2 linked regions of the Casimicrobium huifangae genome follow. The protein of the gene in region 1 binds, or shares a complex with, the protein of each later gene. Links are inferred from orthologs where the notes say so. Each region holds a gene or a part of one and is shown in the gene's direction. Other genes may lie near its edges.

Evidence for each region. Proteins that work in one complex are often made in the same cells at the same time.
Region 2: the proteins of mfd (region 1) and uvrA are in contact, whole or in part, in a crystal structure (PDB 4DFC), measured with the Escherichia coli proteins. The link is inferred for Casimicrobium huifangae from one-to-one orthologs.

What each region holds. Positions count from the first base shown.
Region 1 is NZ_CP041352.1:1,736,917-1,742,460, reverse strand. What follows is about bases 963-4,925. They hold mfd (transcription-repair coupling factor), read left to right. Parts: upstream 963-1,296; coding sequence 1,297-4,725; downstream 4,726-4,925. Other genes in these bases: FKL89_RS07975 (DUF2339 domain-containing protein), read left to right, coding at 4,840-4,925; FKL89_RS07985 (DUF6152 family protein), read left to right, coding at 963-1,187. Outside these bases: FKL89_RS07990 (DUF6644 family protein), read left to right, coding at 148-618; more of FKL89_RS07985, read left to right, coding at 726-962; more of FKL89_RS07975, read left to right, coding at 4,926-5,544. UniProt on the Escherichia coli protein: Couples transcription and DNA repair by recognizing RNA polymerase (RNAP) stalled at DNA lesions. Mediates ATP-dependent release of RNAP and its truncated transcript from the DNA, and recruitment of nucleotide excision repair machinery to the damaged site.
Region 2 is NZ_CP041352.1:1,180,608-1,184,810, forward strand. The notes cover bases 791-4,203. They hold uvrA (excinuclease ABC subunit UvrA), read left to right. Parts: upstream 791-1,141; coding sequence 1,142-4,003; downstream 4,004-4,203. Other genes in these bases: FKL89_RS05505 (MFS transporter), read right to left, coding at 791-880; FKL89_RS05515 (Hsp20/alpha crystallin family protein), read right to left, coding at 4,083-4,203. Also shown: more of FKL89_RS05505, read right to left, coding at 1-790. UniProt on the Escherichia coli protein: The UvrABC repair system catalyzes the recognition and processing of DNA lesions. UvrA is an ATPase and a DNA-binding protein. A damage recognition complex composed of 2 UvrA and 2 UvrB subunits scans DNA for abnormalities.

The sequences.
Region 1 (5,544 bases):
GAAGTTGTAAACGCGAACTATTCTCAAATGCTATCACAATGCGAACCATTCTCGTTTGCATTCATTGATACGCATCAACCCAGCAGGCAATTTCAGCCGTGGGAGAATGCCCGGACGCCATCCGCCGTACGTGCCCAGCCACATCTGATGAATGCAACCGTGATCCACGCACTGCACGACTGGCCGTTCGCGGTCTGGCTGCGCTCCGCGCCCATCGTTTATCCAGCACTTGAAACCCTCCACATCATCGCGATTGCCATCACGTTCGGCTCGCTCTGGATCGTCGATCTGCGCTTGCTCGGCGTACGCCTCTTCGGCCTCGGAGCGCTGGATGTACGCACGCTCGCCGGGGCGGCGCTGCCCTGGACGCTATTCGGCTTTGTTCTCGCTGCGGCCGCCGGCAGCCTGATGTTTCTGGCACGAGCGGGCGACTTCATCGGCAATCAGGCGTTCCTGCTCAAAATCCTGCTCCTGTTCGTGGCCGGTACCAATGCCGCCATATTGCACAGCCGCGGCCCTCTGGATTCAAGCAGTACGGCAACCCGGCTCCAGGCGGCCTTTTCTCTGCTGATATGGATCGCTATCATCATTTGTGGCCGCTGGATCGCCTACGTCTAGCGAAACGCGCAACCGCCTGACCTGAGCAGGCCATGCCGGATTCGTTCGCCGTTGTCCCCCACTTCACCTTTCAACGCATTTGTCAGGCCCCGTTTCTAGGAGTCCCCATGTTTCGCAACTCAATCGTCGTCTCACTGGTTGCCGCGACCTCGTTGGCGTTTGCCCATCACGGCTGGAGCAGCTTCGACGAGAGCAAGCCGATCTATCTGGAAGGCGTGGTGAAAGAAGTGAAGTGGCAAAACCCGCACGCCGAGGTCAAGCTTGAAGTGAACGGCGCTCCAGCGCCTGCGGCGCTGCCCCGCTTTGCCGTGCCGAAGCAGTCCGCAGCCGTTGATGCCGTCACCGTGCTCGGCACAGCGAAGCCGCCCGTTCGCAAGGACAAGGTCTGGGAAATCGAATTTGCGCCGATCGCCAGAATGGATGCCTGGAAAGTCGTGGCGCCCAAAGTTGGCGACAGGATGGCGGTGGTGGGCTACACATTCAAGGATGAGAAGGGCGAGGCGATACTGCGTGTGGAGTTTTTGATCGGCAACGGCAAGGTGACGCCTTTGCGGTCGTCGCCGATGTAGTTCGGGGCGCAAGAGCTTCGAGTCACATTCGGCAGATCGCGCCCGATAAAATCAATCGTCTGATCCACTGAGTTATCGCGTGAGGCAGCGCCTCTCGTGAGGTTCTGCTTTGCCCACTTTTTCGCTTCTTCCCCCGATTCCCCGCGCCGGTGAACGCGCGCAGACGGCCCGTCCGCCCGGGGCCGCGACCTCGCTAGCGCTCGCACGCCTGACGCAATCGCTGCGCGACGCAAAGCGCACGCTGATCGTCACCTGCGCCGATGCGCAGGACGTGCACCAGCTCGCGCTCGAGCTCGCGTGGTTCGACCCGGCGCTGCGTGTGCGCGAATTCTCGGACTGGGAGACGCTGCCCTACGACCACTTCTCGCCGCACCCCGACCTCGTCAGCGACCGCCTGCAAGCGCTCTATGCGCTCGCCAACAACGCGTGCGACGTGATGCTCGTCGCTGCAACCACGGCGACGCAGAAGCTCTCGCCGCGCAGTTACGTCGCGGCGCGCACCTTTGCGTTGAAAAAGGGCCAGAAACTCGACGTCGACCGCCTGCGCCAGCAGATGACACTCGGCGGCTACACGCACGTCAACCAGGTCGTATCGCAGGGCGAGTTCGCGGTGCGCGGCGGCATCATCGACATCTTCCCGACAGGCGGCACACTGCCGGTGCGTCTCGACCTGTTCGACGACGAGATCGAGTCGATCAAGACCTTCGAACCCGACAGCCAGCGCACGCTGTATCCGGTCAACGAGCTGTCGCTGCTGCCGGCGCGCGAGTTCCCGACCGACGAGGCCGGCCGCACGCTGTTCCGTCAGCGCTTCCGCGAAGTGTTCGAGGGCGATCCCTCGCGCGCCGTCGCCTACAAGGACGTGTCGAACGGCATCTTCCCGGGCGGCATCGAGTTCTATCTGCCGCTGTTTTTCGACGCCGCCGAGACGCTGTTCGACCACGCACCGGCCGACGCGGTGTTCGTGCTGCTGGGCGATGTACACGCGACGCTGACCGACTTCGAGAAGGAAACGCGCGAACGCTGGGGGCTGCTACGCGGCGACAGCGCACGTCCGCTACTGGAGCCGTGCGAGCTCTACCTGGGCCGCGACGACTTCCTGCATCACGTCAAGACCTACGCGCGCTACGAGCTGAAGGCTGGCGACTCCGAGGTGGCGCGCAAGGTACCGCCCCTCGAGATCGACCGCCGGCTGGCGCGTCCGCTCGGGCCGCTCGCCGACTTCCTGGCCAACGCCACTCAGAACGGCGGTCGCGTGCTGCTGTGTGCCGAGAGCGCGGGCCGGCTGCAGACGCTGCAGGAGATGTTCGTCGAGCACGGCCTGACGCCGCACAAGCTCGACGACTTCGCTGCCTTCCTCGGCACCGGCGAGCCGTTCTGCGTGACGGCGGCACCGCTGTTCGCGGGCAGCATCCTCGTCCAGGAGCGGCTCTCGTTCGTGACCGAGGCCGAGCTGTACCCGAGCACGACGCGCTCGGCGCGGCGCAAGCGTGCCAAGACCACCAACGTCGACAGCATGCTCAAGGACCTGTCCGAGGTCCGTGTCGGCGACCCCGTCGTGCACGAAGAACACGGCATCGGCCGCTATCTGGGCCTTGTGTCGCTCGACCTCGGCGACGGGCCGACCGAGTTCCTGCACCTCGAATACTCGAATCAGGCCAAGCTCTACGTGCCGGTGTCCAACCTGCACCTGATCTCGCGCTACAGCGGCACCTCGCCCGAACACGCGCCGCTGCATACGCTCGGCTCGGGCCAGTGGGAGAAGGCGAAGAAAAAGGCGGCACAGCAGGCGCGCGATACTGCCGCCGAGTTGCTCAATATCTATGCGCAACGCGCGGCACGCGTCGGCCACTCGTTCAAGATCGACTGGAGCGACTACGAGACCTTTGCGTCGGGCTTCGGATTTGAGGAAACACCCGACCAGAGCGCCGCCATTCAGGCCGTCGTCCAGGATCTCGTCGCGGCCAAGCCGATGGACCGCCTGGTCTGCGGCGACGTCGGCTTCGGCAAAACCGAGGTCGCGCTGCGCGCCGCGTTCGTTGCGCTGATGGGCGGCAAACAGGTCGCCGTACTGGTGCCGACGACGCTGCTTGCCGAGCAGCACTTCAGTACCTTCAAGGATCGCTTCGCGCCGTGGCCGATCAAGATTGAGGAGCTGTCGCGCTTCCGGAGCACGAAAGAAGTACGCGCCACGCTCGACAGCCTCGCCGAAGGCAAGGTTGACCTCGTGATCGGCACCCACAAGCTGATCCAGCCCGACATCAAGTTCAAGAACCTGGGGCTGGTCATCATCGACGAAGAGCACCGCTTTGGCGTGCGCCAGAAGGAACAGTTGAAGAAGCTGCGCGCCGAGGTCGACGTGCTGACCCTCACCGCGACGCCAATCCCGCGCACGCTGGCGATGAGCCTTGAGGGCATCCGCGACTTCAGCGTGATCGCGACGGCGCCGCAGAAACGGCTGGCGATCAAAACCTTTGTCGCCAAGGGTGGCGACGGCATCATCCGTGAGGCGATCCTGCGCGAGTTGAAGCGCGGCGGACAGGTGTACTTCCTGCACAACGAGATCGAGACCATCGAGAACATGCGCGAGCGGCTCGAGGCGATCGTGCCCGAGGCACGCGTGCGCGTGGGCCATGGCCAGATGGGCGCACACGAGCTGGAGGGCGTGATGCGCGACTTCTACCAGCAGCGCTTCCAGATCCTGCTCTGCTCGACCATCATCGAGACCGGCATCGACGTGGCCAACGCCAACACCATCCTGATCAACCGCGCCGACAAGTTCGGTCTGGCGCAACTGCACCAGCTGCGCGGCCGCGTCGGGCGTTCGCACCATCAGGCCTATGCCTACCTTCTGATCCCTGGCGAGGATGCGATCACAGCCGACGCCAAGAAGCGGCTCGAAGCGATCACCCAACTCGAAGACTTGGGTGCCGGTTTCTACCTGTCAATGCACGACCTCGAGATTCGTGGCGCCGGCGAAGTGCTCGGCGACAACCAGTCGGGCGAGATGCAGGAGATCGGCTTCTCGCTGTACAGCGAGATGCTCAACCAGGCGGTGCGGGCGCTCAAGGCAGGTCGCGAGCCCGATCTCGACGAGCCGCTGGGCGTCACGACCGAAGTCAACCTCCACATACCCGCGCTGTTGCCCGAAGACTATTGCCCCGGCGTGCACGAACGGCTGGTGATCTACAAGCGGCTCGCCAACTGCGAGACCGAGGATGCGCTGGAGGACCTGAAGGAAGAGCTGATCGACCGCTTCGGGCTGCTGCCGCCACCGACCGAATCGCTGCTGGCGGCGCACCAGTTGCGCATCGCAGGCAAATCGCTGGGCGTCAAGAAGATCGACAGCGCACCGGAGCGCACCATCATCAGCTTCAAACCGAAGCCCGCGTTCGAACCGATCAAGCTCATCCAGCTCATCCAGAAGGACGGGCGCTATCGGCTTCACGGTCAGGACAAGGTGAAGATCGAGCGTCCGGTGCCGGCACTGAACGAGCGCGCGCGCATGGTGCGCGAGTTCTTCCATGCGCTGCGTTGAACTAACCGCCGGTATTAAAAAACGCAACGTTTGCTGATACGCTCGCCGCGCGGAGCGACCACAAGTACGCTCCGGCTATCTCGTTGTTGATCCATAGTGGATCGGGGGAACGCGATGATTATCTGGGGAGCAATCTGGGGCGCGATACTGGGCATCATCCTGCCGCGCCACGAGGATGCATGGACACTGATCGCTGGCGGCCTGATCGGGGCGCTGATTGGGCTTACCCTGCGCAAATCGGTGCGCAGCGAGTTTGCGCGACTGGCTGAGGCTCAGACAGCAACGCAGCAACCGGCGCCGAAGGCTACGCCGGCCGCAGTTGCGACAACGCCTGTGGTTGCTGCCGACGCCACGACAGAAGTCACTGCAAACGCATCCGTCCCCATCGCCACAGTGTCCGTCGCGCAGGAAGCGGCGAAAGATCAAGTTCGGCCGTTGGCAGCGGTAGCGCCGGTCGCTGCCGATCAAGCGCAAGGGTTGACGCAAACACCCACCTCGGAAGCAACGGCGCCCGTCGCGACCACCGCGTCGCCCAAATCGACACCGGCACCGCTCGGGCCGGACCTATCGCGCGAACCGGACCCCATCGAAAAACTCGTTGGCCGCGCGAAGGCGTGGCTGCTCGGCGGCAATACGGTGGCGCGCGTCGGCACAGTAGTGCTCTTCATCGGGCTGTCGTTCCTCGCCAAGTGGGCGGCGGACAACGCCCTGTTCCCGCCCGAATTGCGTCTTGCTGCCGTCGGCATCATGGGCATCGCGCTCCTGGTGCAGGGCTTCCGGCTGTCGCGCCGCGTCGCTGTTGGCGACAACGGCGACGAG
Region 2 (4,203 bases), 560 kb from region 1 along the record:
TATGCGTCAGCGCCGGCGCCGCCAGCATGGCAACCATGAGCAGTGCAATGGCGCCCAGAAAGACTTCGCGCAACTTGCCGCGTCGCTCTGCCATGATCATCGGCGGCACCATCAGCACGAATGAGACCACGATCACCGGAAGATAGACCTGCCAGTGGCTCGGCGCCGGCAGCGCGCCGCGATCAACCAGCAGGGTCGGCACCACCACGAAAAGCGCCGTCTGGCAGACGTGCAGCACAAACACGCCAATATTGAGGCGCAGCAGCTGCGGATTGAACAGCACGTCGCCGTGGCGAATCGGCTCCGGCTGTTCCTCCCGCACCGGCGCAGGCGGCACGCCCCACACCACCACCACGATACCCAGGCAGGCCAGCACTGCGGTCAGCCAGAACAGACCGGAAAGCCCGATCCAGGCAGTCAGCGGCGGCGCGGCGATCAGCGAGAACGCAAAGGTAAGACCGATCGAGCCACCCACCATTGCCATGGCCTTGGTGCGCACTTCGTCGCGCGTCGAGTCTGCGATGAAAGCAGACACCGCCGCGCTGATCGCCCCGGCACCCTGAATGGCCCGACCGGCGATGACGCCCGCAATGTTGGTTGAAAGCGCGGCAACAACACTACCGATCGCAAACACGATCAGTCCGGCGACGATCACGGGCTTGCGGCCAAAGCGGTCAGATGCCGCCCCGAAGGGGATCTGGAACATCGCCTGCGTCAGTCCGTAAATCGAGATGGCCAGGCCGATCAGGTAGGCCTCCTGCCCGCCCGGCAATTCACGGCCGTAGATCGCGAATACCGGCAGGATCAGGAACAGCCCGAGCATGCGCAGTGCAAAGATGGAGGCGAGCCAGCCGCTGGCGCGGCGCTCGGACGGAGTCATGGAGAAGGTGGGAGAAGACAAGGCAGCGTGGCGGAGTTGAGGCGGGCGAACCGCACACTATGCGCGACCCGCCTGAAAACGCCCTGAATCATAGCGGCGCAGCGCCAAAGCCAGACTGACGGCGATCAGTCGAACTACCGGTTACCGGCCAAACTCGCAGGTCGGCATACCGGTCCGGGTGCCGTCGGGATTTACTGCTATCCGGCCGCCGCGAGATAATGCCGGGTTGCCCGTTGCGGGCGTTGTCGGCTGTCGGTGAGTATGGATTTCCTCCGGGTGCGCGGTGCGCGCACGCATAACCTCAAGAACATCAATCTCGACATCCCCAAGCACAAGCTGGTCGTGATCACCGGTCTGTCGGGCTCGGGCAAAAGCTCGCTGGCCTTTGACACGCTGTACGCCGAGGGGCAGCGCCGCTACGTCGAATCGCTGTCGGCTTATGCACGGCAATTCCTGCAGATGATGGACAAGCCGGACGTGGACCTGATCGAGGGCCTCGCACCTGCGATTGCAATCGAGCAGAAGGCAACCAGCCACAACCCACGCTCGACGGTCGGCACCGTGACCGAAATCCATGACTACCTGCGACTGCTCTACGCACGGGTGGGAGACCCGTACTGCCCGAATCACCCCGAGATCATGTTGTCGGCGCAGACCATCTCGCAGATGGTCGATACCGTGCTGGCCTGGCCCGCAGATACCCGCATCATGCTGCTGGCGCCGCTCGTCGCCGACCGCAAGGGCGAGCATGTCGAGCTGTTCATCGAGCTCAAGGCCAAGGGCTTTACGCGCGTGCGGATCGACGGCGAGGTCGTTGAGCTTGATCCGACGCCGAAGCTGGCCAAGAATCACAAACACACAATTGAGGTCGTCGTGGACCGCCTCAAGGTGCGGCCCGACGCCAAGCAGCGCCTGACGGAATCGTTCGAGACGGCCTGCCGCATGGGCAATGGTCGCGCGATTGTCGTGTCGATGGATGATGAGAAGGCAAAGCTGCAGCTTTTCTCGTCGAAGTTCGCCTGCCCGATCTGCGACTATTCGCTCGCGGAGCTGGAGCCGCGGCTGTTCTCGTTCAATTCGCCAATGGGCGCCTGCCCGACCTGTGACGGGCTCGGCGAGATCGACGAATTCGAGCCCGGCCGTATCGTCGCGCACCCCGAGCTCTCGCTCGCCAGCGGCGCAATCAAAGGCTGGGACCGGCGCACGATCTTCTACTTCCAGATGCTGCAGGGACTGGCGGCGCACTACGGCTTTGATCTGGAAACGCCGTTTGCCGAGTTGCCGGAAGAAGCCCGACACGCCGTGGTGTACGGCAGCGGCGAGGAGGTGATCGAGTTCGACTACGTCAGCGAGAAGGGCGTGTTGCAGAAGCGCAAACACACCTTTGAAGGCGTGTTGCCCAACTTCCGTCGGCGCTATCGCGAGACCGAATCCGGCGCTGTTCGCGAGGAGTTGGCGAAATACATGAGCCGGCGCGATTGCCCGGACTGCCACGGTGCGCGGCTGCGTCGCGAGGCGCGCTTTGTGAAAGTGGGGCCGGGCAAACAGAGTCGGGCAATTTACGAGGTAAGCCGTCTGCCGCTGCACGAGACGGCGAATTTCTTCGATTCATTGCAACTGGACGGCAGCAAGCGGCAGATCGCCGAGCGCATCGTCTGGGAAATCCGCAACCGGGTGGGTTTTCTCAACAACGTCGGGCTCGATTACCTTTCGCTCGACCGCAGCGCTGAAACCCTGTCCGGTGGCGAGGCGCAGCGCATTCGCCTCGCGTCGCAGATCGGCTCCGGGTTGACCGGTGTGATGTATGTGCTCGACGAGCCTTCCATCGGCCTGCACCAGCGCGACAACGACCGTCTGCTGGAAACCCTCAAGCACCTGCGCGATCTCGGTAACTCCGTCATCGTGGTCGAGCATGACGAAGACGCAATCATGAGCGCGGATTACGTGGTCGACCTGGGCCCGGCGGCTGGGGTGCATGGTGGCGAAGTGGTGGCGCACGGCAAACCGACGGATGTCAAAAAGAGCAAGACTTCCCTGACGGGTCTGTATCTTTCCGGCGCCAAGGAAATCTCCATCCCACCAAAGCGTTTGCAGCCGGACAGCAAGCGGATGATCCACATTCGTGGCGCACGTGGAAACAACCTGAAGCGCGTGGACGTGCGTATCCCGGTGGGGCTGTTTACCTGCGTTACTGGCGTCTCCGGTTCAGGCAAGTCGACGCTGGTTAATGACACGCTCTATCGCGCCGCCGCGAAAAAGATCTACGGTAGCCTTGAAGACCCGGCGGCACACGACGGCATTGATGGCCTTGAGCATTACGACAAGGTCATCAATGTTGACCAGAGCCCGATCGGACGCACGCCGCGCTCCAATCCGGCAACCTACACCGGGCTGTTCACGCCAATTCGCGACCTGTTCGCGCAGACGCCGCAGGCGCGCGAACGCGGTTACGAGCCCGGCCGCTTTTCATTCAACGTCAAGGGCGGGCGCTGTGAGGCTTGCGAGGGCGACGGCGTAATCAAGGTGGAAATGCACTTCCTGCCGGATGTTTACGTTGCGTGTGACGTCTGTCACGGCAAGCGCTACAACCGAGAGACGCTTGACATCCACTATCGCGGCAAGAGCATCTCGGAAGTGCTTGAGATGACCGTGGAGGAGGCCTGCGAATTCTTTTCGCCGGTACCGGCGATCGCGGCCAAAGTGAACCTGCTGAACGAGGTCGGCCTCGGCTACATCCGGCTCGGCCAGGCCGCGACCACGCTCTCGGGCGGCGAGGCGCAGCGTGTAAAGCTCGCCCTGGAACTGTCCAAGCGCGATACCGGCAACACGCTCTACATCCTCGACGAACCGACGACTGGACTGCATTTCGCCGACATCGACCTGTTGCTCAAGGTGCTCTACCGGTTGCGGGATCACGGCAACACGGTGGTGGTGATCGAGCACAACCTCGACGTCATCAAGACGGCCGACTGGCTGGTCGACATGGGGCCGGAGGGGGGCGATGGCGGCGGTACCGTCGTCGTGCAGGGAACGCCGGAAACAGTGGCTGGCGATGGCGGCGCGCGGGGTTCACATACAGCGAAGTTTCTGGCGCCCCTGCTCAAGAAGGCGAAGCGCGCGTAGCCGGCGCACCAACGCGGCTACGCCCTCATTCCCGCGTGCGCTGGGATGAGGGCGGTTTTTAGGGCGCTGGGCCGGATGATCAGTTGATCGTCAGTCGCTTCTGTGCGGTTGCGTTCTTCTTCGGCAGCGTCAGCGTCAATACGCCGTGCTCATGCTTTGCGCTGGCCTGATCGGCATCCACTGCTTGCGGCAGCTTGAAT